Regions from separate parts of the Streptomyces sp. NPDC048521 genome, predicted to be linked through region 2. Evidence: riboswitches for the same ligand, from Rfam matches in the RefSeq annotation. Region 2 holds a riboswitch; each other region holds the start of a gene.

Region 1 (9,636 bases), on a different contig from region 2:
CCGGGAGATGTGCTCCTCGCTCACCACCGGGTCGACGTCGGGCAGCGGCCCCTCCGGGTCGTAGGCCGACAGGTCCCGGTTCCAGACGAACTCCAGGTGCTTGATGGCGGTGGCACCGCTGACCTGCTGCCGGCGCACCTCGCGCGCCAGCTCGGCTGCCTCCTGGTCGGTGTCGCCGAGGACGAAGGTCGCGGCCGGCAGGATGAGCAGCTGGTCGGGGCGGCGGCCGTACGCGGCGAGGCGGGACTTGACGTCCTTGTAGAAGGCCTGGCCCTCCTTCAGCGTGGCGTACCGGCTGAAGATCGCGTCCGCGCCGGCCGCGGCGAACTCGCGGCCCTCGTCGGAGTCGCCCGCCTGGAAGATCACCGGGCGGCCCTGCGGGGAGCGCGGGACGTTGAAGCGGCCGTGGATGTCGAAGTGCTGCCCCTGGTGGACGAAGGATCCGGCCTTGGCGTCCCGCAGGAAGGTGCCGGTGGCCTGGTCGGCGAGGATCTCGTCGCCGCGCCAGGAGTCGAACAGCTCGTTCGCGGTGGCCAGGAACTCCTTGGCGCGGGAGTAGCGCTCCTCCTGCGGCAGGAAGCCGCCGCGGCGGAAGTTCTCGCCGGTGAAGGCGTCCCAGGAGGTGACCACGTTCCACGCGGAGCGGCCGCCGGAGAGGTGGTCGAGGCTCGCGAACTGGCGGGCCACCTCGTAGGGCTCGTTGAACGTGGAGTTGATGGTGCCGGTCAGGCCGAGCCGGTCGGTGACGGCGGCCAGCGCGGCCAGCACGGTGAAGGTGTCGGGGCGGCCGACGACGTCGAGATCGTAGATCCGGCCGTTCTGTTCGCGCAGGCGCAGGCCCTCGGCGAGGAACAGGAAGTCGAACTTGGCGCGTTCGGCGGTGCGGGCGAAGTGCACGAAGGAGCTGAACTCGATGTGGCTGCCGGCGGCCGGGTCGCTCCACACGGTGGTGTTGTTGACGCCGGGGAAGTGGGCGGCCAGATGGATCTGCTTCAGCGGCTTGCTCATGGCGTTGCGTTCCTCCGGCTCAGGCGATGGCTGCGGCATAGCGGTTGGTGGGGCGGCCGAGGCCGAGGAGACCACGCAGGGTGTCGGCCTCGTAGGCGTCGCGGAAGCGGTGGCGGCGCCGCAGTTCGGGCACCAGGTCCCGGCTGATGCGGGGCAGGTCGTGGCCGGCGACGGCGGGCCGCAGTCGGAAACCGGTCAGTCCGCCTTCCGCCAGCTCCTCCAGCAGGTCGGCCAGTTGGTGGGCGGTACCGGTGAAGATCCGGGCGTCGCTGGTGTACGGCTCGCCCGCGAGCGTGTCGAGGCGGTCCCGGCGGGCCTCCGCCTCGGCCGGGGTGTCGTCGAGGAGGACGACGAGGTCGCCGAAGACGTGCACGGTCTGGTCGGCGCGGCCCGCGGCCTGCTGTTCGGCGCGGATCTCGGCGACGATCGCGCGGGCCTGCTCCAGGTCGTGCGGGGTGACGTAGCCGATGTCGGCCTGGCGGGCCACGAGCCGGTACGGGATCGTCTGGTGGGCGAGGGCGGTGACCAGCGGCTGGCCCTGCGGCGGCCGGGGCGTGATGGAGGGGCCCTTGACGCTGAAGAAGCGGCCCTCGAAGTCGATGTAGTGCAGCTTGTCCCGGTCGACGAAGCGGCCGGTCGCCGCGTCCCGGATCTCGGCGTCGTCCTCCCAGCTGTCCCAGAGCCGGCGCACGACCTCCACGTAGTCGGCGGCCTCGTCGAACAGCTCGGTGACGAGTTCCAGCGCGGCCGGGCTGTCGTAGGCGTCGATCGGGTCGATGGTCCGGCGGCCGAAGTGCGCGGCCTCGTTCGGGCGGGCGGTGATCTGCACGCGCAGACCGGCGCGTCCGCTGCTGACATAGTCGAGGGTGGCGATCGCCTTGGAGATGTGGAACGGCTCGGTGTGTGTGGCCACCACGGTCGGGACGACACCTATGTGCCGGGTGAGCGGGGCGACGCGGGAGGCGACGAGGACCGCGTCGAGCCGGCCGCGGACCTGATCGGTGCGCTCGTCCGGCTCCAGGAACCGCGCGGACTGCGGGCCGAGGCCGTCCTCGATGGTGACGAAGTCGAGCAGGCCGCGTTCGGCCTCGGCGACCAGGTCGGCCCAGTAGCCGGCGGTGAACAGTTCCCGGGGGCGGGCGACCGGCTCGCGCCAGGACGCGGGATGCCAGCCGGTGCCGTCCAGTGCGACGGCAAGGTGTAGAGGGGAAGGAGGAGTTGAGGACATGTCGGTGCCTTCCTTGATGTCCGTACGAGAACACCGGCTCGCGCGGCAGGGAGGTGGCGAGGGGCGAGCGCGGCAGGAGGAGACGGCCGGGGGCCGGGGGGAGAGTCAGTGGCGACAGAGCGCGGTGGACACGCGCTGGAGATCTATGTGCGGCCGGGAGTGCAGGCGGACCGAGCGGTACGGGTGCGCAAGGCGCACCGGGAGTACCCGTGTCACGGCCGTCACCTCCGTCCGTCGGGCGCGGCGGGCCGGGTCGGCGACCGCCGTGCGGATCTCGTCGCGACGGACAACGCCCGGCCCGCGCCGGATGTTCCCGGCGCGCGGACCTGGACGATGCGTGAGCGGCGGCGCAGGGTGAACCCGATCGACTCGTAGAGCCGGATCGCCCGCGCGTTGTCCGCGGCGGCATGCAGGAACGGAGTGTCCCCGCGGTCCCGGATGCCCGCGGCGACCGCCCGCACCAACCGCGTGGCCAGCCCTCGGCCGCGGTGCTCGGGGTCGGTGCAGACGGCGCTGATCTCCGTCCAGCCGGGCAGCCGCAGCCGCTCCCCGGCGAGCGCGATCAGCCGGCCCTCGTGCCGGATGCCGAGATAGGTGCCCATCTCGACGGTCCGCCTCAGGAACGGGCCGGGGCGGGTCCGGGCGACCAGGTCGAGGATCTCGGGGACGTCGGCGGGCCCCAGCCGTACCGCCTCCGGGGCGGGCTCGGCCCGCAGCGCGGTGCCGACGAGCTGGACGCCCTCCCCGCCGCCGACGACCTGCCATCCGTCGGGGACCCGCTCGACGGGCTTGATCCGAACGGTGTTTCCGGGACCGACGAGCGTGTGCAGGTCGGCCCAGGCGGCCGGGTCCGACGGGTCGGCGAGGGCGGCGAAAGCGTAGGTCTCGGGCCGGTAGCGGGCGGCGCGGCCGACCCGTTCGGCGAGGTGGGCGTGCGGGCCGTCGAGGGCGGCCCAGACGGCGTTGTCGAGGAGGGTGGCTCGGGGCAGGGCCTGGGGGGCTCCGCCTGCGCGGACGCCGGTGGGGCGGGCCACGGAGGCGGAGTCCCTGCTTGGCTCACGTCGCATATCGGCTGTGGCGGCCCGTCAGGAGTTGTCCAGCGGCAGTCCGGGCGGGTTGACCTCGGACTTGGCCACGGCCTCGTTGGAGAGGTTGTAGGCGGCCAGCCACTTGGCGTACTGCCCGTTCTTGATCAGATGGTTGATGGCGTCCGCGAGCGGCTTGGCCAGTCCGCTGTCCTTCTTGGCGGTGGCGGCGATCAGACCCTGGAGCGTCTCGCCGGCGCCGGAGAAGGTGCCCGCGTTGCGGGTCGGGTTGGGCGTGTTCGCGGTCTGCCGGGCGCGGTAGGCGACACTGGGGTTGGGTCCGAGGAAGGCGTCGATCTTGCCGCTGCTGAGCGCCAGGTTGATGGAGTTCTGGTCCGGGAAGTACTTGACGGTGAGCTTCTTGCCCTCCTTGGCCAGCTTGGCCTTCCACTCCAGGAGGATCTTCTCCTGGTTGGTGCCGGAGCCCACGGAGACCGTCTTGCCGGCGAGGTTCTCGTAGTCGCCGTCGAAGTTCCAGGGGTTCTTCTTCAGTACCTCGAAGGCGAGGTTGTCCTGCCGGTAGGAGGCGAACTCGTACTTCTTCTTGCGCTCCTCGGTGTCGGTGACGTTGGAGAAGGCCACGTCGACCTTGCCGCTGTCGATGCCGACGAAGAGGTTCTCCCAGGTGAAGTTCTTGATCTCGGGCTCGAGGCCGAGGACGGCGGCCACCAGGCGGCCGAAGTCGGGCTCGGAGCCGGTCAGGGTCTTCTGGTCGCTGCCCACGTAGTTCAGCGGCGCGGATCCCGCGGGCAGGGCTCCGATGCCGATGACGAGCTTGCCGCTCTTGCGGACGGATGCGGGCAGTTCGGCGCTGATGGACTTCACCTCGGAGACCTTCAGCTCGGTCTCCTTGGCGGCCCCGTTGGACAGCTGTCCCACGGTGACCGTACCGGCGGCGTCGGTCCTGGCGGCGGCCTCGCTGTCGCCCCCGCAGGCGGCGAGCCCGGTGGCGAGGGTGGCGACGGCGGTCGCCGCGGTGATGCCGCGTATCAGGCTGCGTCGGGTGATGTGGGTAGGCATGGCTCGGCTGTCCTTGTCTCGCTGATGAGGGTGGTGGCGGTGATGTGGTGGGGGAGGTCGTGGGGGCGTCGCCGGGGAGGGGGTCAGAGCACCTTGGCGAGGAAGTCCCGGGTCCGTTCGTGCCGGGGCTTGTCCAGCACCTGACCGGGCGGGCCCTGTTCGACGATCCGGCCGCCGTCGATGAAGACGACCCGGTCGGCGACCTCGCGGGCGAAACCGATCTCGTGGGTGACGATGACGAGGGTGGTGCCGCTGGTCGCGAGGTCCTTGATGACGGCCAGCACCTCGCCGACGAGTTCGGGGTCGAGCGCGGAGGTCGGCTCGTCGAAGAGGATGACCCCGGGACGCAGGGCGAGGGCGCGGGCGATGGCGACGCGCTGCTGCTGCCCACCGGACAACTGCCGGGGGTAGGCGCCTGCCTTGCCGCCCAGGCCCACGCGTTCGAGCAGTTCGCGGGCCAGTTCCTGGGCCGCCGGCTTGGTCAGCCTGCCGGTGGCGGCGGGCGCGGCGGCGACGTTGTCGAGGACGGTCAGGTGCGGGAAGAGGTTGAAGTTCTGGAAGACGAAGCCGATCCGGCTGCGCTGGGCCAGGATGGCGCGCTCGCTGAGTTCCTTGAGCCTCCCTGGGCCCGCGCCCGTGGGGACCCCCGCTCCGTGCCGCTTCACGCCGATCAGTTCGCCGCCCACGCTGACGTGGCCGATCTCGGGCTTCTCCAGGTGGTTGACGACCCGGAGCAGGGTCGACTTGCCTGAGCCGGACGGCCCGAGGATCACGGTGACCTCGCCGGGGCGGATGGTCAGGTCGATGCCGTCGAGGACGCGGTGGGCGCCGTACCACTTGTGCACGTTGTGCACCTCGATCGCGGCGGGAGCGGCCTTCTCGAGGATGTGGGCGCTGGTCATACGGCGGCCTCCCTGCGCAGCCGGGCCCGCAGGTCGGCCAGGCCGGCCCGGGCTTTCTGCAGTGGTGTCGGCGGCAGGGTGCGCGTGGCGCCCCGGGCGTAGTACCGCTCGACGTAGAACTGGACGACGGAGACGGCGCTGGTCAGGATCAGGTACCAGACGGTGGCGACCAGCAGCAGCGGCACGATGTCACCGGGGTAGGTGTTGCCCATCGCCTGCACCGAGCCGAACAGGTCGAGCAGGGAGACGTAGAACACCAGGGACGTGCTCTTGATGAGGCCGATCAGCTGGTTGACGTAGTTCGGGGTGATGGACCTGAGGGCCTGCGGGAAGACGATCCTGCGGAACTGGTAGCCGTTGGGCAGGCCGAGCGCGGACGCCGCCTCGTGCTGTCCCTGGTCGACGGAGAGGAGACCGCCGCGGACCACCTCGGCCGCGTACGCCGCCTCATTGAGGCTGAGGCCGACGACGGCGATCGCCATGTCGGTGGCCAGCTTCGACTCGTCGAAGCTGACGAAGGCCGGGCCGAACGGCACACCCAGGCTCAACGTCTTGTACAGGGCGCTGAAGTTGTAGAGGAAGATCAGCACCACGATCAGCGGTACGGAACGGAACAGCCAGGTGTAGGTCCAGCTGACCGCGCGCAGCACCGGGCTTCCGGAGAGCCGGCCGAGCGCCAGCACGATCCCGCCGGCCAGACCCAGCACGGCGCTCAGGGCGGCGACTTCGAGGGTGACGAGGAGGCCGTCGAGAACGGTCGGGCGCAGGAACCAGTAGCGGAAGCGGTCCCACTGGTAGAAGGGGTTCGTGACCAGTCCGTGCAGGATCTGCGCGACGAGCACGAGGACGACGGCGGTGACGATCCACCGTCCTGGCCGACGCAGTGGCTGAACACGCTGTGCCGACAAGTTTCTTGACGGTGTGTCGGTGGGTGGCGCCTCGGCGAGGGAGAGGGCGGCGCCTGGGGGTTCACTCATGGCGGGCTCCGGCGGAATCGGACACCCCGGGACGGCGGCGAGCGAGCGTGGGTCACGACGGCGCATGACGGCACTACGGCACGAGGTGGCACACGGGAACGCGCGGAACCGGGAGCTGGGCGGGCAACGGCACACCACACGGAGGGTGTGCGTGACGAACGCGGGGGCTGGGAAGCGGGTGTCAGCCCCGACAGCGGGCAGAGCCCGGTGCGGTACACAGTGCGCTGTTGACGCGGAGCAGATCGACGGCGCGGTTCGCGACGAGGAGCTGGGCGTACGGCGGTACGCAGCCCTGGGGGCGGCTCGCGGCCGTCCTGGGAGCTGCGTACATGGCGTCACCTGTCACTGTTCCGGCCCCGTGGGGCCTCGCGCTTACCGAAAACGTCATCCGGTCCGGTCGTCACCTGGGGCACCCCACCGCGATGCGAGGGTTGCCGGTCAGCGAGCCAGGGCTTGGCGCTGACGCTCATGACCGTTCTGAGCCGTAAGTAAGGCAGTTGTCCGTTCGAATGTCAACGGCCGTCCGCGTAGTGGACTTACGACATTCGCTCTCACCTGCGGCAAGCGCCCGGAGCATCGCCCGCGTGGCCGACCCAGTCCAGGATCTGGACAGCCGCTCCGGCGGCCTCCAGGCCCTGGCAACGGCCGTGGTGGCGGCGGGAGATGCCGTCCAGGTCGAGGTGGCGGCCGAAGGCGGGGTGGGCGGCCAGGCGGCGGGCGTAGGCCCACAGGGCGCGGTGGTCGGCGATCCGGTGCACGGCGGAGGCGTCGAGGTGGCAGCGGTGGACGGTGTCGAGCTGCACGAGGGTCACCCACAGCTCGATGTCGGCGGCGGTGAGCAGGTCGCCGACCAGGTACTCCTCACCGGTCAGCCGTCGCTCCAGCCGGCCCAGGGTGTCGAGCAGCACGTCGAGGGCGGCGGCCTGCTCGGCGGGGTCGGCACCGGCGCGTCCGGCGCGCTGGGCGGCCTCCTCGATGCCCTCGGCGCACATCCGCTCGACCGCCTCGATCACCGACTCCGTGCCGCAGGGGTACAGGGAGGCCTGGTCGTCGCCCGGGAAGCGGTCCAGGTCGCGCAGGATGTCGGGGGCGTGGGTGCTCACGATGCGTCCGGACCAGTCGTCGCTGAGGACGGGCGCGAGGGCCGGGCCGGTGTAGTGGTGGGCGCTCGCCTCGTACAGCGGGCGCAGTGCCGTGTGGCCGCCGCCGGGACAGTCCGGGACGGCGGGCAGAACGGTGACCGGACAACTGCCGTCCAGGCCGAGGAGGCTGTGTCCGACGGCGAGGCGGAGTCCGTCGGGACAGGCGGTCGAGAGATGGAGCCGGTAGCGGTGGGGCACGGCGTAGTGGCCGCTGCGCGCGTCCCGGCCGATCCGGCCCCGGAAGCCGGGGGTGGATCGGCGGACGTGGGCAGCGGCGGTGAGCGGACTGACGGACATGCGTCTCCCCGGGTCATGGGTGTGCGGACGGGCGCGCCGACAGGCGCCGTCCTTCGATGAGGGCGAGGGGCCGGGCTCAGCGCCGGCCGCTGATGGCGCTGCAGACGCGCAGCAGGTCGATGTGGAGCCGGGAGGTGAGCAGGGGTGTGCGCAGCGGCGACCGGCCCGCTCGGCCGGTGACCGTATCGAGGCGCGCCATGATTCCCTACCTGTTCACTAGGATTCCCTACCTGGAGTGTCGATCCGGCTCCGTACGACGTCAAGGGGGCGTCCACACCTGGGACTCCGCGCGGACGACCAGGGGCCGGCCGGGCGAGCGGCGCCGGGCGCACGGGGTCTCCTCAGGGACTGCGACATGTGACATAGTACTGGCGTGGTGAAGCGACTGACCTGCGATGTCGTGGTCGTCGGAGCCGGGACGGTGGGCGCGGCGTGCGCGTGGTACGCCGCGCGGGCCGGCCTCGACGTGAGGGTGGTGGACCGGGGCCCGGTGGCCGGCGGCACCACCGGCGCGGGCGAGGGCAACCTGCTCGTCTCCGACAAGGAACCGGGTCCCGAACTGGACCTGGCCCTGCTGTCGGCTCGGTTGTGGGCGGACCTGGCGGGGGAACTGGGCAGGGCGATCGAGTACGAGCCCAAGGGCGGCCTCGTGGTCGCCTCGACGCCCGCCGCCCTGGCCGCGCTGGCGGACTTCGCCGCGGGGCAGCGGGCCGCCGGAGTCACGGCTGATCCGATCGACGGTCACGAACTCCACGGCCTGGAACCGCATGTGGCACCCGGCATGGCAGGCGGCGTGCACTACCCGCAGGACGCCCAGGTCATGCCCGCGCTGGCCGCCGCCCACCTGCTGCGCGCCTCCGGCGCCCGCCTGCACACCGGCCGGACGGTGACGGGAGTGCTGCGGGCGGCGGACGGCAGGGTGCGTGGCGTCCGCACCGACCGGGGCGACCTCCACGCGCCGGCGGTGGTGAACGCGGCCGGCACCTGGGGCGGCGATCTCGCGGCGCTCGCGGGCGTCCGGCTGCCGGTGCTCCCCCGGCGCGGCTTCGTGCTGGTCACCGAGCCGCTGCCCCGGATGGTCCGGCACAAGGTGTACGCCGCGGACTATGTGGCCGACGTCGCGAGCGACTCCGCCGCCCTGCGCACCTCGCCGGTCGTGGAGGGCACGGCCGCCGGACCGGTCCTGATCGGCGCCACCCGCGAACGGGTGGGGTTCGACCGCTCGTTGTCGCTCCAGGCGGTACGGGCGCTCGCGGCCGGGGCGATCGGGCTGTTCCCGTTCCTGGAGCGGGTCAGCGCGCTGCGGACGTACGCGGGCTTCCGGCCGTACCTGCCCGACCACCTGCCGGCGATCGGCCCCGACCCCCGGGCGCCCGGACTGTTCCACGCCTGCGGGCACGAGGGCGCCGGCATCGGACTCGCCACCGGCACCGGGCAGTTGATCGCGCAGACGCTCACCGGGAAGGCGGCGGAGCTGGATCTCGCCCCGTTCCGGCCGGAGCGGTTCGACACCGACGGGAGCGGGACGCCGTGAATCCGAGAGAGTTGGTCCGGGCCCGTCCGGGCGAGACCTTCACCGTCACCTTCGACGGCAGGCCTCTGCAGGCGCTGCCCGGCCAGACGGTGGCGGCGGCACTGTGGGCCGCGGGCGTCACGGCCTGGCGCAGCACCCGTGGCTCGGGCCGACCCCGCGGGGTCTTCTGCGGGATCGGGGTGTGCTTCGACTGCCTCGTGACGGTCGATGACCGCCCGAACCAACGGGCTTGCCTGGTGCCGGTGCGGCCGGGAGATGTGATCCGCACACAGGAGGGGACGGGCCACGACGATGACTGAACGACCTCACCTCGCCGTCATCGGCGCGGGCCCGGCCGGCCTCGCCGGGGCGCTGGCGGCCGCCGCACGGGGCGTCCACGTCACCCTCCTCGACGCGGCCGACCAGGCGGGCGGGCAGTTCTACCGGCAGCCCGCCCCGGCCCT
Region 2 (9,636 bases):
GGTCCCGGCCGTGCTCGGCGCCGTCGATCACGCCTGGCACCGGGCACCATGGAGGCAAGGAGGCAACGCACTGATATGAATCACGCCCAGCTCACCGCCCTGGGACGGGCGCTCCGGCTGCTCGGGGAGCACGGGGAGGCCCTTGGCGCCGACACTCCGGACACCCGGCTGCACGAGATCAGGAACGATCTGCGCAGGGCACTGGACCTGGTGGAGGAGAGTGCCGCCGGCACCGCGCCCAGCACCCGGTGCCCGGAGCATCCGCAGGGGCCGGTCGACGAGAGCGCACCCGATCTGTGTCTGCTCTGCGAGACCCGGCGGCGGGCCGCCCGGCGGTCGGAGTTCCAGGGCGGCAGGCCCCGTCCTGGGGAGCCGGTCGCCCAGGCCCCCTCCCGTTACGGCGTGCGCGGGGACCGGCCCCAGCCCCAGCAGCGGTGGCTGCCGGAGCTGTGGAACGGGCAGGAGTGGCAGCTGTGCGGAACGCCGAGGCGGGACCGGCGCGAGGCCGAGGCGTACCTCGCCGCCCAGCGGCGCGGCTCCCGGCCGGCCATGGCGTACCGGCTCGTGCACGAGTTCACCGACTACGAGGTGCTGCGGGTCTGGGGGACGCCGGTGCGCGTCGACATCGAGCCCATGGGCAACCTGTAGCCGCCGTCAGTCCAGCAGGGGCAGGGCCCGGAAGTCGAAGCCCTCCCATATGCGCCTGCTCTTCTCCTCGGGGTACGGCGTCACCTTCGGCTCCGCGTCCAGCACCTGGACCGGGCGGGTCCCGGTGTCGTACGCCGGCCAGCCGGGGTCGCCGGTGCGCGCGAACGCCGTCCAGGAGCGGCGGATGAAGGTGGAGAGGTGCTCCGCCTCCGGGGTGGGCCTGCCGCCGGGGAAGAGAAGGCCTCCCAGGTCCGCGCCGAACGTGCCGAACAGCAGCGGGATGTCCAGGCCGTGGCAGGCGCCCAGTACGCCGTCGCCCCCCGGGGCCGGCCAGGTCAGTTCGTAGACGTGGGACCGGCCGCCGCCCGCCAGCTGGGCCTCGGCAAGACGCAGGCTCGGCATGCCGAACAGCCAGTCCGTCTGCACGCGGGCGAACAGCTCGCCCGGGGACGCCGTGGGGAAGGCCTCGCGGTAGGCGCGCTCGCCGGCCTCTCCGCCCGGGGCCAGCAGACGCAGGACGTCCGCCGCCCGCTCCTCGGTGATGGTGCCGGACATGCCGCCGATGAACATGAACAGGCGGAACTCGTCGCGGTTGTGGCCGGCCAGCAGGTCCACCTCCCGTGCCGCGCCCGAGGCCAGCGCCTGCCAGGGAGTCGTGGGCAGTACCTCGCCGTCGACCACCGGCGAGAAGGGGGTGACCGTGGGCGCAGCCTGCCCCCAGCGGTCCACGTACCGGGCCATCTTGGCCGACAACGCCTGTCCGGCCTCGGCGAGTCGGCGCGGGTCCACGGCGGCGAGGTCCGCCGCGGTGGGCTGCCGGCCCGCCTCCGCCGCGAGGGCCGCCGCCATGTCACGGGCCAGCTCGGCCGAGAAGAACGTGCCCGGCACGCTCTGCGCCACCGCCCGGTGGAACAGGCCCCGCGCCCGCTCCATCGCCAGCAGGGAGGCGATGGAGCCCGCGCCCGCCGACTCGCCGAAGACCGTGACCCGTGCCGGATCGCCGCCGAACGCGCCGATGTTCTCCTGGACCCACTCCAGGGCAGCGACCTGGTCCAGCAGGCCGCGGTTGGCCGGTGCGCCCGACCAGAGGGCGAAACCCTCCATGCCCACGCGGTAGTTGAGGGTGACGACCACGACGTCGCCGTCGCGGGTCACGTGCTGGGCGTCGTAGCCCGGCTGGCCGCCGTGCCCCAGTTTGTACGCGCCGCCGTGGATCCACACCATCACCGGGCGGGCGGCCGACGGGTCCGGGTCGGGGGTCCACACGTTCAGCGTGAGCCAGTCGTCGCCCGTGGGGCCGGCGGGCCGGGCCGAGGGGCCCAGTACGCCCGGCTCCTGCGGGGGCGGCGGGCCGAAGGCGTACGCCTCCCGCGTGCCGTCCCAGGGGCGGGCGCGGCGCGGGGCCTGGAAGCGGGCCGCACCGACCGGCGGTTCGGCGAAGGGGATGCCCCGGAACACCGCCAGCCCCTGCTCGCGCAGGCCGCGCACCGCGCCGGAGGCGGTGCGCACCACAGGGCCGTCGGTGCCGGGGGCCGGGGACTCGCTCGTCGTCATGCTGGCTCCTCACTGGTCATCGGGGCAACGCACGGGAGCGATCACGAGTGCCCCAGCCCCCCACCTGACCCCGGACACGCCCGAGGGCGGCACCCCCTGTCACAGACAGGGAGTGCCGCCCTCGCACGAAAGGACTGTGCCGATCCTGGGAAGGATCAGAAGTCCATGTCACCGCCCGGCATGCCGCCGCCGGCCGGCGCGGCGGCCTTCTCCGGCTTGTCGGCGATGACGGCCTCGGTGGTGAGGAACAGCGCGGCGATGGAGGCGGCGTTCTGCAGGGCAGAGCGGGTCACCTTCGCCGGGTCGATGATGCCCTCGGCGACCAGGTCGACGTACTCGCCGGTCGCGGCGTTCAGGCCGTGGCCCGGGGTCAGGTTGCGCACCTTCTCCACCACGACACCGCCCTCGAGGCCGGCGTTGACGGCGATCTGCTTCAGCGGGGCCTCGAGCGCGATGCGCACGGCGTTTGCGCCGGTCGCCTCGTCGCCGTCCAGCTCCAGCTTCTCGAAGACCTGGGAGGCCTGCAGCAGGGCCACGCCACCACCGGCGACGATGCCCTCCTCGACGGCGGCCTTCGCGTTGCGGACGGCGTCCTCGATGCGGTGCTTGCGCTCCTTGAGCTCCACCTCGGTGGCGGCACCGGCCTTGATGACCGCGACACCGCCGGCGAGCTTCGCCAGGCGCTCCTGCAGCTTCTCGCGGTCGTAGTCCGAGTCGCTGTTCTCGATCTCGGCGCGGATCTGGTTCACGCGGCCCGCGACCTGCTCGGAGGAGCCGGCACCGTCGACGATGGTGGTCTCGTCCTTGGTGATGACGACCTTGCGGGCCTTGCCCAGGAGGTCGAGGGTCGTGTTCTCGAGCTTGAGACCGACCTCCTCGGAGATGACCTCGCCGCCGGTGAGGATGGCGATGTCGTTGAGCATCGCCTTGCGGCGGTCGCCGAAGCCCGGGGCCTTGACGGCGACGGACTTGAAGGTGCCGCGGATCTTGTTGACGACCAGGGTCGACAGGGCCTCGCCCTCGACGTCTTCGGCGATGATCAGCAGCGGCTTGCCCGACTGCATGACCTTCTCCAGCAGCGGGAGCAGGTCCTTGACCGAGGAGATCTTGGAGTTGGCGATCAGGATGTACGGGTCGTCGAGGACGGCCTCCATACGCTCCATGTCGGTGGCGAAGTACGCCGAGATGTAGCCCTTGTCGAAGCGCATACCCTCGGTGAGCTCCAGCTCCAGACCGAAGGTCTGGGACTCCTCGACGGTGATGACGCCTTCCTTGCCGACCTTGTCCATGGCCTCGGCGATCAGCTCGCCGATCTGGGTGTCGGCGGCGGAGATGGACGCGGTGGAGGCGATCTGCTCCTTGGTCTCGACGTCCTTCGCCTGCTCCAGCAGGGCGGCGGAGACGGCCTCGACGGCCTTCTCGATACCGCGCTTCAGAGCCATCGGGTTGGCACCGGCGGCGACGTTGCGCAGGCCCTCCTTGACCAGGGCCTGGGCGAGCACGGTCGCGGTGGTCGTACCGTCACCGGCGACGTCGTCCGTCTTCTTGGCGACTTCCTTGACCAGCTCGGCGCCGATCTTCTCGTACGGGTCCTCGAGCTCGATCTCCTTGGCGATGGAGACACCATCGTTGGTGATCGTGGGGGCGCCCCACTTCTTCTCGAGGACGACGTTGCGGCCCTTGGGGCCGAGCGTCACCTTCACGGCGTCCGCGAGCTGGTTCATGCCGCGCTCGAGGCCGCGCCGCGCCTCCTCGTCGAACGCGATGATCTTGGCCATGTGAAGTGGTCCCTCCAGGACTGGGGGTGATTCCTTCGGACCGCGCCCGCGCCCGCGACGGACGGCTCGCCGGCCTCGTGGTTCCTTGCCCCACCCGGCCTGCGGGCCTCACCGACCCGGTCCTTCACTGTCACTCTCACCTTCAGAGTGCTAACGCAATGATTAGCACTCGGCATGGTCGAGTGCAAGCGCCTCCGGGGGTACAGGGGCGCCCGGCCGTCCGCGGACCCCGGGGCGCCGGGGCATGACGAAGGGCCCGCACCCTGTGCCGGTGCGGGCCCTTCGTGACAAGAAACGTTCAGGCGCTGAGGCGAACCATGTCGGCCTGCGGGCCCTTCTGGCCCTGCGAGATCTCGAACTCCACCCGCTGGCCCTCTTCCAGGGTGCGGTAGCCGTCCATCTGAATGGCGCTGTAGTGGACGAAGACGTCCGCACCACCGTCGACCGCGATGAAGCCGTACCCCTTCTCCGCGTTGAACCACTTGACGGTGCCCTGAGCCATGCCTAACTCCCCTATTACTGGCCCTTGCACAGATCCGCACTTCGCGGACCCGGGTCAGACCTCGCCCCCCATCGGACGGGGGCGTGCGCCGGAACGCGTCGACCGCGGCTGAATGTATCTGTCCAACTGCCGTCTGCAACAGGTCAATCGGACGAGAATTCCGGAAGGGCACGGCCCGGAATGTGCCGAGAATTCGCCCGAATTCAGGGCAAGTCGGGCTCCACAAAAAGAACAAAAGCCGCATAAAACCCGCATACTTTGGCTACTTCTTGTCGGGCTGTGCGGCGTGAATCCAGGGCCCGCAACCCGAAGGCCGCGACCGTGTTCCCCAACTCTACCGCGCTCAATCACACAGAATTGCCCCCTCCGCTTCTCTCACGGAAGGGGCAATCCGATGAACAATACGTAACCACTGTTACCGAAGGTAATGATCGGTCATTCGGTCAGCACCCGCCGGCGACGGCCGGAATGATCGAGACGCCGGCGCCGTCGGGGGTCGCCGTCTCGAGGCCCTGCTCGAAGCGGACGTCGTCGTCGTTGACGTAGACGTTGACGAACCGGCGCAGCTTGCCCTGGTCGTCCAGCACCCGGGCGGCGATCCCCGTGTGGTTCTTCTCCAGGTTCTCGATGACCTCGGCGAGGGTCCCGCCCTCGGCCGTGACCTCGGCCTGGCCGCCGGTGTAGGTGCGCAGGATGGTCGGGATGCGAACGGTCACGCTCATGCGAGGCCAGCCTCTCGGAAGGAGTCCAGGGTCGGGCGGATGGTGGCGGTGAGGCCGGTGCCGGCCACCGCGTCGAGGGTCTTCAGGCCGTCGCCGGTGTTGAGGACGACCGTGGTCTTCGCCGGGTCCAGCACGCCGTCCTTGAGCAGCTTGCGAGTGACGCCGACGGTCACACCGCCCGCCGTCTCCGCGAAGATGCCCTCCGTGCGGGCCAGCAGCTTGATGGCGTCGACGACCTCCGCGTCCGTCACGTCCTCCACGGCACCGCCGGTGCGGCGCGCGATGTCGAGGACGTACGGGCCGTCGGCCGGGTTGCCGATGGCGAGGGACTTGGCGATGGTGTTCGGCTTCTGCGGGCGGACCACGTCGTGGCCGGCCTTGAAGGCGGTGGACACCGGCGAGCAGCCCTCGGCCTGCGCACCGAAGATCTTGTACGGCCTGTCCTCGACCAGCCCGAGCTTGATCAGCTCCTGCAGGCCCTTGTCGATCTTCGTGAGCTGGGAGCCGGAGGCGATCGGGACCACGATCTGGTCGGGCAGCTGCCAGCCGAGCTGCTCGCAGATCTCGTACGCCAGGGTCTTGGAGCCCTCCGCGTAGTAGGGCCGCAGGTTGACGTTGACGAAGCCCCAGCCCTCGCCGGCCGGGTCGCCGATCAGCTCGGAGCAGAAGCGGTTCACGTCGTCGTAGTTGCCCTCGATGCCGACGAGTTCGCCGCCGTAGACCGCGGCCATGACGACCTTGCCCTGCTCCAGGTCGTGCGGGATGAACACGCAGGAACGGAAGCCGGCCCGGGCGGCCGCGGCGCCGACCGCACCGGCGAGGTTGCCGGTGGAGGAGCAGGAGAGGGTGGTGAAGCCGAAGGCGCGGGCGGCCTCCAGGGCCTGGGCGACGACGCGGTCCTTGAAGGAGTGCGTCGGGTTGCCGGAGTCGTCCTTCACGTACAGGCCGCCGGTGACGCCCAGCTCGCGGGCCAGGTTGTCGGCCTTGACGAGCTTGGTCCAGCCCGGGTTGAGGTTGGGCTTGCCGGCCACGTCGGCGGGGACGGGCAGCAGGGGCGCGTAACGCCAGATGTTCGCGGGGCCCGCCTCGATGCGCGCACGCAGCTCTTCGGTGTCGTAGGCGGAGAAGTCGTAGGCGATCTCCAGCGGGCCGAAACACTCCTCGCACGCGAAGACCGGGCCGAGGGGCACGCGGTGACCGCACTCGCGACAGCTCAGTGCCGCGGCGGGACCGAGGTCGACGGTGGGATTGCCGGTGCTTGCAACTGTCTGCACAGCCATGGAGGCGAGGCCCTTTCTCCTCATCTTCCTCACGACGCATCTCGCCGTGAGACGGATTTGGCACCTTCCCTAGCCGGGAGCCTCGCGGAGACGATCAGAACCGATCAGTCTGATCTACGAGAACCGGCTGGAGGGTTGCCGGGGCTTCACCGGGCCGTGTCCCTCTGCCCCTCTGGATGAGCTGTATGCGGTTGTGGACGCCCGTGACCCCCGACATGCGATGGTCATCGGCGTTGTTCAAGACTGTAACCGACGGCCAGGACAGTTGAGATAGTCGTCCGAACCGCGAGATGGATCACAGGGACGCCGCACGGCGTCACCGTGTGTGATCACGAACAGTGAGGAGCCGCAGACCGTGCTGGAAGAAGTCGAGCGCTGGCTGGCCACCCGCTCCTGGTCCGTGACCGATCGCCCTCTCCACCGGATACTGGCCGCCAAGCAGCGCACGGGGCAGACGATCAGTGTCGTGCTGCCCGCGCTCAACGAGGAGGAGACGGTCGGCGACATCGTCGCGGTCATCCGTCACGACCTCGTGGAGCAGGTCCCGCTCGTCGACGAGGTCGTCGTCGTCGACTCGGGCTCCACCGACCGCACCTCCGCGGTCGCCGCCGCCGCGGGCGCCCGGGTCGTCCACCGCGACGACATCCTGCCCCGCATACCCGCCGTCCCCGGCAAGGGCGAGGTGCTCTGGCGCTCGCTGCTCGTCACCAGCGGGGACATTCTCTGCTTCATCGACGCGGACCTGAAGGAGTTCTCCTCCGACTTCGTCTCCGGAATCGTCGGCCCGCTGCTCACCGACCCCGAGGTGGACCTGGTCAAGGGCATGTACGACCGCCCGCTCGGCGGCGACGAGGAGGTGGGCGCCGAAGGCGCTGCGCACAAGGGCGGTGGCGGGCGGCGGGCGGGCCAGGGCGGCCGGGTCACCGAGCTGATGGCCCGCCCCCTGCTGAACATGCACTGGCCCCAGCTGGCCGGCTTCGTGCAGCCGCTGGGCGGCGAGTACGCGGCCCGCCGCTCCCTGCTGGAACAACTGCCGTTCCCCGTCGGCTACGGCGTCGAACTGGGCATGCTGGTGGACGCCCTGCACCTGGTCGGACTCGACGCGCTGGCCCAGGTGGACGTGGGGGTGCGCAAGCACCGGCACCAGGACGGGCAGGCGCTCGGCCGGATGGCGGCGGCGATCTACCGCACCGCCCAGCTGCGGCTGGCCCGCGGACACCTGGTCCGGCCCGCCCTGACCCAGTTCGAGCGGGGCGAGGACGGGTTCGAGCCGCGCACCTACTCGGTGGACACCGAGGAACGGCCGCCGATGGCGGAGATCGCGGAGTACGCGGCGCGCCGGGTGGCGTGAGTCGCGTGAACGCGGAAGAACGGCTGTATACGGCCCCCTTCCGGGGTGGACCGTACGTTTGAGCGTTTCCGGGCCGGGCTAGGTTGAGGCGTATGGCTTCCACGGACGGTGCTGAGGTGCTGGTCGCGTCCAATCGCGGCCCGGTTTCGTATCAGGTCCGCGAGGACGGCTCGCTGCAGGCCCGACGGGGCGGCGGCGGGCTGGTCTCGGGGCTGTCGGCCATCGGGCCGGACGCCAACGCGGTGTGGGTGTGCGCCGCGCTCGGCGACGGCGACCGGGAGGCCGTACGGCGCGCGGACGGCGGACTGCTGCCGGTCGAGGAGACCGGCGGGCAGCGGGTGCGGATGCTCGACATCGACGCGACCGTGTACGCCGACGCGTACAACGGCATCGCCAACTCGGTGCTCTGGTTCGTCCACCACCTGCTGTACCAGACCCCGCTGGAGCCGGTCTTCGACGCCGAGTTCCGGCGGCAGTGGGCGTCGTACGAGGCCTACAACCGGGCGTTCGCCGAGGCGCTGGCCGAGGAGGCCGCCCAGGGCGCGGCGGTGCTGATCCAGGACTACCACCTGGCCCTCGCGCCCCGGATGCTGCGCCGGCTCCGCCCTGACCTGCGCATCGGCCACTTCTCGCACACCCCGTGGGCGCCGCCGGACTACTTCCGCCTGCTGCCCGACGACATCGCCGCCGAACTGCTCACCGGCATCCTGGGCGCGGACCGGGCGGCGTTCCTCACGCACCGGTGGGCGAACGCGTTCAAGGACTGCTGTCACGCGGTGCTGGGGCCCGCGATCCCCTCGGGCACGCGGATCGGCGTGCACGGGCTCGGCGCGGACGCCGACTTCCTGCGCAAGCGGGCCCACGAACCGGACGTGGACGAGCGGATGGCGACGCTGCGGGAGGAGATCGGCGAGGGACGCAAGGCGATCGTCCGCGTCGACCGCACGGAACTGTCGAAGAACATCGTGCGCGGACTGCTGGCGTACCGGCAGCTGCTGGAGGACCGCCCCGAGTGGCGCGAGCGGGTCGTCCACGTGGCGTTCGCGTACCCGTCCCGGCAGGATCTCGCCGTGTACCGGGAGTACACGGCCGAGGTGCAGCGGGTGGCGGAGGAGATCAACGCACGGTACGGGACGGCCGACTGGACTCCGGTGGTGCTGCATGTGAAGGACGACTTCGCTCGCTCGCTGGCCGCGTACCGGCTCGCCGACGTGGCGCTGGTCAACCCCATCCGGGACGGCATGAACCTGGTCGCCAAGGAGATCCCGGTCGTCTCGGACGAGGGCTGCGCGCTGGTGCTGTCACGGGAGGCGGGGGCGTACGAGGAACTGGGCGGGGACGCGATCGTGGTGAACCCGTACGACATCGCGGGCACGGCGAACGCCTTGCACGAGGCACTGACCCTGCCGGTTGAGGAGCGGGCGGAACGGTCGGAGAGGCTGGCCGCCGCGGCGACGGCGCTGCCGCCCGCTCGGTGGTTCCTGGACCAGTTGCACGCCCTGGACGATCAGTCCAGCTGAGCCGCCAGCCGCCGCAGCAGGTCCACGACCCCCGCCGGGCCGTCCACCACCAGGTCGGCCCGTTCGGCCAGTTCGGTGACCTCCGTGCTGCCGCTGCACACCAGGAGGCCGGGGACGCCGTCGGAGCGGAGTTTGTCCACCGCGGCGAAGGCGGGGAGGTCGCCCAGGTCGTCGCCGGCGTAGAGGACCGACTCGGCGCCGACCGTGCGGACGTACTCGCCGAGCGCGACGCCCTTGTCCATGCCGGGCGGGCGCAGTTCCAGCACCATCCGGCCGGGCTC
Region 3 (9,636 bases), on a different contig from region 2:
AGTGAGGGCTGGATAAGCGACCGACATAATGTCGGTCGTGGCGACAGCAACGACAGTAGAAACCGGGCACGCGCACCCGTCGGTCAACCGGCCGAACCTCACCAGCGTCGGAACCATCATCTGGCTGAGTTCCGAGCTGATGTTCTTCGCGGCCCTCTTCGCGATGTACTTCACCCTCCGGTCGGTGACCGGACCGGCTCACTGGAAGGAGCAGGCGCACGCGCTCAACGTGCCCTTCTCCGCGACGAACACCACGATCCTGGTGCTCTCCTCCCTCACCTGCCAGCTCGGCGTGTTCGCTGCCGAGCGCGGCGACGTGAAGAAGCTCCGTGGCTGGTTCATCCTCACCTTCATCATGGGTGCGATCTTCATCGGCGGTCAGATCTACGAGTACACGGAGCTGGTGAAGAAGGACGGCATCTCGCTGTCCTCCGACCCGTACGGCTCGGTGTTCTACCTGACCACCGGCTTCCACGGCCTGCACGTGACAGGCGGTCTCATCGCCTTCCTGCTGGTCCTCGGCCGCACCTACGCGGCGAAGAGGTTCACGCACGAGCAGGCGACCGCCGCCATTGTCGTGTCCTACTACTGGCACTTCGTCGATGTGGTCTGGATCGGCCTCTTCGCCACGATCTACCTGATCAAGTAGCCGGGACCGCTCCCGCATCCGAAGCATCGACGCAGAAGATCCTGACACCGGGGTAATCCGTGAAAAAGCTCTCCGCACGACGACGCCATCCGCTGGCGGCGGTCGTCGTCCTACTCCTCGCGCTGGCGGCCACTGGGGGGCTGTACGCCGCGTTCGCGCCCGCGGGCAAGGCGCAGGCCGATGAGACCTCCCAGTCCCTGACCATCAAGGAGGGCAAGAAGCTCTACGAGGTAGGCTGCGCCAGCTGCCACGGCACCGGTGGCCAGGGCTCCTCCGACGGGCCGAGCCTGGTCGGCGTCGGCGCCGCGGCCGTCGACTTCCAGGTCGGCACCGGCCGTATGCCGGCCGCCACCTCGCAGGGCGCCCAGGTCCCGCGCAAGAAGCCCGTCTACACGCAGGCCCAGATCGACCAGCTCGCCGCGTACATCGCGTCGCTGGGCGCCGGCCCGAACGTGCCGACCGAGCAGCAGTACGGTCCGGCAGGCGCGGACATCGCCAAGGGCGGCGAGCTCTTCCGCACCAACTGTGCGCAGTGCCACAATTTCACCGGCAAGGGTGGTGCGCTCACCAAGGGCAAGTACGCCCCGAACCTCGAGGGCGTCTCTCCCAAGCACATCTACGAGGCCATGCAGACCGGCCCGCAGAACATGCCGTCCTTCCCCGACACCACTCTGTCGGAGAAGAACAAGAAGGACATCATCGCGTACCTGCACACGGTCAACAGTGACGAGACGGACAACCCGGGCGGTATGGAGCTGGGCGGCCTCGGGCCGGTCAGTGAGGGTCTGTTCGCCTGGATCTTCGGTCTGGGCGCGTTGATCGCGGTCGCCGTCTGGGTCGCCGCTCGGACCGCAAAGGCCAAGAAGTCATGAGTAGCCAAGACATTCCAGAAGAGAACCTGCCCGCTGAGCAGGGCCACGCGCACGGCGCCGTGAGCGTCGCGGACGAGGAGAACCCGTTCGCCGACCCGGGTCTGCCGCCGCACGAGCACCGGATCCAGGACATCGACGAGCGGGCCGCCAAGCGGTCCGAGCGTGTGGTCGCCCTGCTGTTCACGGTGTCGATGCTGGCCACCGTGGCCTTCATCGCCGCGTACGTCGCGATCCCGCACGACAAGACGATCTTCGTCTTCCCGATCGGGCACCTCAGCGCGCTGAACTTCGCGCTGGGTCTGACCCTCGGTGTGGCGCTGTTCTGCATCGGCGCGGGCGCGGTCCACTGGGCCCGCACCCTGATGTCCGACGTGGAGATCGCCGACGAGCGGCACGCCATCGAGGCTCCGGCCGATGTGCGCACGAAGGTCCACGACGACTTCCGTCAGGGCGCCAAGGAATCGGCGCTCGGCCGCCGCAAGCTGATCCGCAACACGATGCTCGGGGCGCTCACCCTGGTGCCGCTCTCCGGCGTCATGCTGCTGCGTGACCTCGGCCCGCTGCCCCACAGCACGCTGCGCCACACGCTGTGGGCCAAGGGCAAGCGTCTGGTCAACATGAACACGAACCAGCCGCTGCGTCCCGAGGACGTCGCCGTCGGCTCGCTCACCTTCGCCATGCCCGACGGCCTGGAGGAGAAGGACGAGGAGTTCCAGACGGAGATCGCCAAGGCGGCCCTGATGATCGTCCGGCTGCAGCCCGGCAACATCAAGGACAAGCGCGAGCTCGACTGGTCGCACGAGGGCATCGTCGCGTTCTCCAAGATCTGCACCCACGTCGGCTGCCCGATCTCGCTGTACGAGCAGCAGACGCACCACGTGCTGTGCCCGTGCCACCAGTCCACCTTCGACCTCTCCGACGGTGCCCGAGTGATCTTCGGCCCCGCCGGCCACGCCCTGCCGCAGCTGCGCATCGGTGTGGACAGTGAGGGTTACCTCCAGGCGCTCGGCGACTTCGAGGAGCCCGTCGGTCCTGCATTCTGGGAGCGCGGATGAGTACTGCACCGAACGAGAAGAGCTCGTCTGCCGCCGACGCGGCGGGCCGCTCTCGCGGAAAGGCACCGGCCGGCGAGCGGATCGCCGACTGGGCCGACGGCCGGCTCGGGATCTACTCCCTGGCCAAGGCCAACATGCGCAAGATCTTCCCCGACCACTGGTCGTTCATGTTGGGCGAGGTCTGCCTCTACAGCTTCATCATCATCATCCTCACGGGTGTCTACCTGACGCTGTTCTTCCACCCGTCGATGAACGAGGTGGAGTACCACGGCAGCTACGTCCCGCTCCAGGGACAGCTGATGTCCGAGGCGTTCAGCTCGACCCTGCACATCTCCTTCGACGTGCGCGGTGGTCTGCTGGTCCGGCAGATCCACCACTGGGCCGCGCTGATCTTCCTCGCCGGCATGTTCGTGCACATGATGCGCGTGTTCTTCACCGGCGCGTTCCGCAAGCCGCGTGAGATCAACTGGCTGTTCGGCTTCCTGCTGTTCGTCCTGGGCATGTTCACCGGCTTCACCGGTTACTCGCTCCCGGACGACCTGCTCTCCGGCACCGGTGTCCGCTTCATGGAGGGCGCGATCCTGTCCGTGCCGATCGTCGGCACGTACCTGTCGTTCTTCCTCTTCGGCGGGGAGTTCCCGGGCCACGACTTCGTGGCGCGGTTCTACTCGGTCCACATCCTGCTGCTGCCGGGCATCATGCTCGGTCTGGTGGTCGGCCACCTGATCCTGGTCTTCTACCACAAGCACACGCAGTTCGCGGGCCCCGGAAAGTCCGAGAAGAACGTCGTCGGCATGCCGCTGCTGCCGGTCTACATGGCCAAGGCCGGAGGCTTCTTCTTCCTGGTCTTCGGTGTCATCGCGATCATCGCGGCGGTCGCGCAGATCAACCCGATCTGGGCCATCGGTCCCTACCGCCCGGACCAGGTGTCCACCGGCGCCCAGCCCGACTGGTACATGGGCTTCGCCGAGGGCCTGATCCGCTTCATGCCGGGCTGGGAGATCAGCTTCTGGGGTCACACGCTCGTCCTGGGCGTGTTCATCCCGCTGGTGCTCTTCCCGCTGGTCCTCGCGTTGATCGCGGTCTACCCGTTCCTCGAGTCCTGGGTCACCGGCGACAAGCGCGAGCACCACATCCTGGACCGCCCGCGCAACGCCCCGACCCGCACCGCCTTCGGTGTCGCCTGGGTGACCGTCTACATGATCACCCTGGTCGGCGGCGGAAACGACCTGTGGGCCACGCACTTCCACCTGTCGATCAACGCCGTCACCTGGTTCGTCCGGATCGGGTTCTTCGTCGGACCGGTCGTCGCGTTCCTCGTGACCAAGCGGATCTGCCTGGGTCTGCAGCGCCGCGACCGCGACAAGGTGCTGCACGGTCGCGAGACCGGCATCATCAAGCGGCTGCCGCACGGTGAGTTCATCGAGGTGCACGAGCCGCTCAGCCAGGAGCAGCTGCACACGCTCACCGCGCACGAGCAGTACCAGCCGGCCGAGATCGGCCCGGCGGTGGACGAGAACGGTGTCCAGCGCAAGGTGACGGGCTCGGAGAAGCTGCGTGCGAAGCTCTCCAACGCCTACTACGGCGAGGACAACCAGATCCCGAAGCCGACCGTCGAGGAGTACAAGGAGATCACGAGCGGCCACGGCCACCACTGATCCCCGCGTCGCCACGCCACGCTGAAGGGCCCCGTCCGGGTTGCGGACGGGGCCCTTCGCCGTGTCCCGGGCTGGATAGGGTGGTGTACGACCTTGCAGGACTGTGTACCAGGAGCGGCTGATGAGCGCTGTGACCCCCGCTGGAGGCGACACCGCGGCGGGCCGTTCCTGGCCCGCCCTGCTGAACGGCCTGCTGGAGGGCCGTGATCTGTCCGCCGACGAGACCGCGTGGGCGATGGACCTGATCATGCGCGGCGAGGCGACCGACGCCCAGATCGCCGGCTTCATGGTGGCGCTGCGGGCCAAGGGCGAGACGGTCGCGGAGATCTCCGGACTCGTCCGGACGATGTACGAGCACGCCAACGTGATCGAAGTGCCCGGCCCGGCGGTCGACATCGTCGGCACCGGCGGCGACGGCGCCAAGACGGTGAACATCTCCACGATGTCCTCGATCGTCGTCGCGGGCACCGGCGCGAAGGTCGTCAAGCACGGCAACCGCGCCGCGTCCTCCGCCTCCGGGTCCTCCGACGTCCTGGAGCAACTCGGGATCAACCTGAACCTGACCCCGAAGCGGGTCGCCGAGGTCGCCGAAGAGGCCGGCATCACCATCTGCTTCGCGGTGAGGTTCCACCCGTCCCTGCGCCATGTGGCCGCGGCGCGCGGCCAGTTGGGTATCCGCACGACCTTCAACGTGCTCGGTCCGCTGACCAACCCGGCCAAGGTGCGCGCCCAGGCGGTCGGGGTGGCCGACCCGCGCATGGCGCCGATCGTGGCCGGTGTCCTCGCCGAGCGCGGCAACTCCGCGCTGGTCTTCCGGGGCGACGACGGCCTGGACGAGCTGACCGTCACCGCCACCTCCCAGGTGTGGGTGGTCCGCGACGGCAAGGTCACGCAGGAGACCTTCGACCCGCGGGACGTGGGCATCGACCTCGTCCCCGTGGAGGCCCTGCGCGGCGCCGACGCGGCCTACAACGCGGAGGTCGCCCGCCGCCTGCTGGACGGCGAGCAGGGTCCGGTGCGGGACGCGGTACTGCTGAACTCGGCGGCCGCGCTGGCCGCCCTGCGGCCGACGGACGCCCCACTCGCCGACCAGCTGCGCGCCGGTATGGCCGAGGCGCGGGAGTCGATCGACTCGGGCGCGGCCAAGCGGGCGCTGGAGCGGTGGGTGGCGGCGAGCAACGCCTGACCCCGGTGCGGTGCGACGTACGGCGCAGTCCGGATGGTGGACTGCGCCTTGCGCGCCGAAGATCGTATGGCAGGATGTTGGACCAGGTCATGAGCGACAGTCATGAGGCCCCGGCCGACTGTCCGGCAACCCTCCGTCCGTGGCGGGGTGCCCCGGGTGAAGACCAGGTCGCAGACAGCAAGGTCTGCGGCAAGCGCGGACCCCTCGCGCGCTTCTGACCGAGCGCGGGACCAGGGGTCCTGGTCATCGAGGGAGCCTTCCGTGAGCAAGCGAATGCGATAGGGCCGCAGAGCCCCGCCTCCGCACACCCCTTTTCACCTCATCCGCGCTCGAGCCCTGTCCGCTCGTGCGGTGAGTTCCGCCTGCTCACACGGGAGTTCACCCATGTCCGTCTCCACCGCTGCCACCGACCAGACCGTTTGCGCCCCGCTGCCCGTTCTGGGACGGGATGTCACCGTCCCGCTCGTGACGGGCGGCGAAGTCACCTACGCGGCCCTCGACTACGCGGCCAGCGCCCCCGCCCTCCAGCGAGTCTGGGACGACGTCGCCGCCTACGCCCCGTACTACGGCAGTGTCCATCGCGGCGCCGGCTACCTCTCCCAGCTCTCCACGGACCTGTTCGAGAACGCCCGCAAGGCCGTCGCCGAGTTCCTCGGCTGCCGGGAGAGCGACCAGGTGATCTTCACCCGGTCGACCACCGACTCCCTCAACCTCCTCGCCCGCACGCTCCCGGCCGACTGCCAGGTCTTCGTCTTCGAGACCGAGCACCACGCCTCCCTGCTGCCCTGGCAGGACGCGCAGGTCACCTACCTCGACGCCCCGCGCACCCCGCGGCAGGCCGTCGAGACCCTGGAGCGGGCCCTCGCCGACCGCACTGTCTCCATCGAAGGGGGCCACCGCCCGGCCCTGGTCTGCGTCACCGGAGCCTCCAATGTCACCGGCGAGCTGTGGCCGGTGCGCGAGCTGGCCGCCGCGGCCCACGCGCACGGCGCCCGGATCGTCCTGGACGCCGCCCAGCTCGCCCCGCACCACCCGGTGGACATCCGTGAGCTGGGCGTCGACTGGGTCGCCTTCTCCGGGCACAAGCTGTACGCCCCGTTCGGCTCCGGTGTCCTGGCCGGCCGCGCCGACTGGCTGCGGGCGGCCGAGCCGTACCTGGCGGGCGGCGGCGCCAGCCGCAAGGTCACCCGGCGCACCGACGGGGGAGTGGACGTGGAGTGGCACGAGAGTGCCGCCCGCCACGAGGCCGGCTCTCCGAACGTCATCGGCGCCTACTCCATCGCCTCCGCCTGCAAGGCGCTCACCGAGGCCGGCTGGGACAGCCTCGTCGCCCGTGAGCAGCACCTCGTCCGCACTGTCCGCGAAGGCCTGGCCGAGGTCCCGGAGGTCCGGATCCTCTCCCTCTTCGGCGACGAGGCCCCGCGCGTCGGTGTGATCTCCTTCGTCGTCGAGGGCTGGAACAGCTCCCACTTCGCCGCCGCCCTCTCCGCCGAGTACGGCATCGGCGTCCGCGACGGCCTCTTCTGCGCCCACCCGCTGGTCCGCACCCTGCTGGGCAGCGACCCGCAGAGCCAGGGCGAGTGCGGGGCACCGGAGGCGGCCCCGGGCGAGAAGTCCCTCAACGCCGTCCGGGTGAGCTTCGGCGCGGGCACGCCGGACGAGCACGTGGAGCGGTTCGTCACGGCGGTCAAGGAGCTGGTGGCCGAGGGCGCGAAGTGGACCTACCGCACCGAGGACGGCCGCTGCGTCCCGGCCGTGTGAGGCCGGCCGACCTGGGCCCTGTCGTCGAACTCCCGCCTGCCGCGTGACGCCGTGCGCGCACGCTCGTTCACGGCGGGAGCGCGCACCTGCTAGTTGTCGAGGCCGATCGCGAACGCGGCCTCCAGGTCGTGCTGGGAGTAGGTGCGGAACGCGACGTGCGTGTCGGTGCCCTCCACACCCGGGATCTTGCTGATCCGGCCGGGGATGACCTCGGCCAGGTCCTCGTGCTGCCGTACCCGGACCATGGCGATCAGGTCGTAGGTGCCGGTGACCGAGAAGACCTCGCTGACGCTCTCCAGCGAGGCGATCTGCTCCGCGATCTCGGGGATCCGGTCCACGCTGGTCTTGATGAGGACGATCGCGGTGATCACGGCTGGTTCTCTCCCTCGGACGCCGGGGCCGGTGCGGACTTCACTCTAGCCCGCCCGTCTCCCGCCACCGCCCTGTCCAGGCCGCCCTTCGGGCCCCTCCTGCTGCCGTAGCGCACCCATGCGTAGCCGAAGCCGAGCCCGAAGCCGACCAGGTGCGCGAGGTAGGCGACGCCCGGGCCGTCGGAGGCGCGGCCCGCCGCGAGCCACTGCAGGGCCGCCCAGAAGGGCAGCACCACCCAGGCCGGGAAGCGCATCGGCAGGAAGAACAGGAACGGCAGAAGACTGGTGACGCGGGCGCGGGGGAAAAGGTAGAGGAACGCTCCGAGGACCGCCGAGATCGCCCCGGAGGCGCCCACCAGCGACTGCTCGGAGGCGGCGTTGGCGGCCGCGTAGCCGAGCAGGGCCAGGTATCCGCAGCCGGCGTAGAAGAGGGTGAAGTGCACCCGGCCCATCCGCTCCTCTGTCATCGCTCCGAAGACGAAGAGGAAGAGCATGTTGCCGAGCAGATGCACCCAGCTGCCGTGCACGAACAGAGCGGTGGCCGGGGTGAGCGCCTCGCGGACGGCTCCGTCGAACAGCTCGGCCGGGACCACGCCCCAGTGGCGGAAGTACGCCCGCTGCGCGGCGAGCAGCGTGTCCCCGGCGCCGTACGCCGGAGTGAGCCCGGAGGCGGGACCCAGGACGAAGATCAGGCAGCACAGGGCGATCAGGCCGTGTGTCACCGGCGCCGAGGTCCCCCGGACCGCTCTGAATGTCCTGCCGACCGCCGTGCTCCAGGTGCTGATCATGACTACAGAGCATGACGTAACCGGACGCAAGCTGACAGACCGCCTCGCCGCCGTGAACGGACGGGCGGCGAGCACCCGCCAGGCCGTAGGGTTACGAGCCACACGCGTCGGCCGGCGGCGCGGCCCGAGACGAGAAGGAAGCGGACCACACGATGACGGTTCCCCTGCCGACCGCCACGACGCGATGGCGCTGCGCCCTGTGCGGCAATCTCACCCGGTTCGACGTGACCCGCTCGTCGAAGGTCGTCGAGTACGTTCACCTCGATCTGGCGGGCGAGCCGACGGTGGAGGAGCGCGAGGTGGTCAGTGAGACGATCGAATCGGTGCGCTGCCGCTGGTGCAACGCGGTGGACCAGGTGGAACTCGTGGACAGGCCGGGAGCCGGCTCCTGAGCGGAGCGGCCCCGAAGAGGCGGAAGAAGTAGTGGGGTGTGACGGATGGTGGAGACCGCAGGCGGGGGGCCGGGCGACGGCACCGCTGAGGTGCTTGACCGTCCGCTGCCCGACGGCGTGCGCCGGCGGGTCGTACAGATCGTCTCGGACGGCTTCGGCGGCCTGACCATGGCGGAACTGCCGGGGCAGCTGAGGCAGTATGCCCGGTTCACCCCTAATCGCCGGGCGAAGTTCGCCGGGAACGCGATGGCGGCGGCCCTGGAGACCGATCCACTGTTCCGGCAGCGGATCGGGGAGAAGTTCAGAGAGGCGCAGCCGGAACTCGCCGGCGCCCTCGACTCCGGCTCCCCGCCCCCGGCCGCGGACCCGCTCGACGTGGCGGCCGCGGCATACGTACTGCGCCCGGCGGGCTGGGTGAAGCTGGTCACCGCGGCCGGCGAGGAGGCGCAGCGCGCGGACGCCGAGCGGGCGGACGAGGAGAACCGGGCCGAACTGGAGCGGCTGCGCGCCGAACTGGCCCAGGCCCGCGACCACACCCGGGCCGAGACCGAGCGGCTGCGCACGGAACTGGAGTCGGCGAAGAGGGAAGCGGAAGCGCTTCACCGTAAGCTGCGTGCCGCGCTCAGCGACGTCAAGCGGGGCGAGGCCGCCATCCGCAAGGCGCAGGGCGAGATGGACGCCGTGCGCGCCGAGGCGCAGGCGCAGGTGTCGGCCGCGGAGAGTGAGTCCCGGCGGCTCAAGGCCCGCCTGGGTGAGGCCGAGGCCGCGCTGGAGGCCACCCGGCGGGCCGCCCGCGAGGGCCGCAGCGTGGAGGACATGCGGGTGCGGCTGCTGCTCGACACCCTGCTGGACGCGACCCAGGGGCTGCGGCGCGAACTGGCCCTGCCCCCGGTGTCCGTGCGCC

The links. A riboswitch is a leader RNA that binds a small molecule or an ion and turns the genes downstream of it on or off. The one in region 2 is predicted to bind S-adenosylmethionine.
Region 1: linked by a shared signal. The riboswitch ahead of ACGFRF_RS35440 (amino acid ABC transporter permease) and the one ahead of thrC (threonine synthase) in region 2 are both predicted to bind S-adenosylmethionine.
Region 3: linked by a shared signal. The riboswitch ahead of ACGFRF_RS40690 (aminotransferase class V-fold PLP-dependent enzyme) and the one ahead of thrC (threonine synthase) in region 2 are both predicted to bind S-adenosylmethionine.

The regions. Positions count from the first base shown of each region.
Region 1 is NZ_JBICWR010000022.1:37,840-47,475, forward strand. It holds gene ACGFRF_RS35410 (NtaA/DmoA family FMN-dependent monooxygenase) at 1-1,008, opposite strand, end outside; gene ACGFRF_RS35415 (LLM class flavin-dependent oxidoreductase) at 1,028-2,236, opposite strand; gene ACGFRF_RS35420 (putative leader peptide) at 2,342-2,461, opposite strand; gene ACGFRF_RS35425 (GNAT family N-acetyltransferase) at 2,458-3,303, opposite strand; gene ACGFRF_RS35430 (ABC transporter substrate-binding protein) at 3,322-4,341, opposite strand; gene ACGFRF_RS35435 (amino acid ABC transporter ATP-binding protein) at 4,425-5,243, opposite strand; gene ACGFRF_RS35440 (amino acid ABC transporter permease) at 5,240-6,220, opposite strand; SAM riboswitch class IV at 6,584-6,694, opposite strand; gene ACGFRF_RS35445 (glutathione S-transferase C-terminal domain-containing protein) at 6,772-7,659, opposite strand; gene ACGFRF_RS35450 (putative leader peptide) at 7,736-7,858, opposite strand; gene ACGFRF_RS35455 (NAD(P)/FAD-dependent oxidoreductase) at 8,033-9,193, shown strand; gene ACGFRF_RS35460 ((2Fe-2S)-binding protein) at 9,190-9,492, shown strand; gene ACGFRF_RS35465 (NAD(P)/FAD-dependent oxidoreductase) at 9,485-9,636, shown strand, end outside.
Region 2 is NZ_JBICWR010000004.1:132,523-142,158, reverse strand. It holds gene ACGFRF_RS11600 (hypothetical protein) at 76-648, shown strand; gene ACGFRF_RS11595 (carboxylesterase/lipase family protein) at 655-2,202, opposite strand; gene groL (chaperonin GroEL) at 2,358-3,980, opposite strand; gene ACGFRF_RS11585 (cold-shock protein) at 4,279-4,482, opposite strand; gene ACGFRF_RS11580 (MoaD/ThiS family protein) at 4,926-5,204, opposite strand; gene thrC (threonine synthase) at 5,201-6,484, opposite strand; SAM riboswitch class I at 6,502-6,667, opposite strand; gene ACGFRF_RS11570 (glucosyl-3-phosphoglycerate synthase) at 6,840-7,835, shown strand; gene ACGFRF_RS11565 (trehalose-6-phosphate synthase) at 7,928-9,355, shown strand; gene otsB (trehalose-phosphatase) at 9,343-9,636, opposite strand, start outside.
Region 3 is NZ_JBICWR010000035.1:34,472-44,107, reverse strand. It holds gene ACGFRF_RS40715 (heme-copper oxidase subunit III) at 29-649, shown strand; gene ACGFRF_RS40710 (c-type cytochrome) at 709-1,521, shown strand; gene ACGFRF_RS40705 (Rieske 2Fe-2S domain-containing protein) at 1,518-2,576, shown strand; gene ACGFRF_RS40700 (cytochrome bc complex cytochrome b subunit) at 2,573-4,234, shown strand; gene trpD (anthranilate phosphoribosyltransferase) at 4,356-5,420, shown strand; SAM riboswitch class IV at 5,506-5,622, shown strand; gene ACGFRF_RS40690 (aminotransferase class V-fold PLP-dependent enzyme) at 5,805-7,181, shown strand; gene ACGFRF_RS40685 (Lrp/AsnC family transcriptional regulator) at 7,271-7,552, opposite strand; gene ACGFRF_RS40680 (rhomboid family intramembrane serine protease) at 7,549-8,340, opposite strand; gene ACGFRF_RS40675 (hypothetical protein) at 8,493-8,732, shown strand; gene ACGFRF_RS40670 (NYN domain-containing protein) at 8,778-9,636, shown strand, end outside.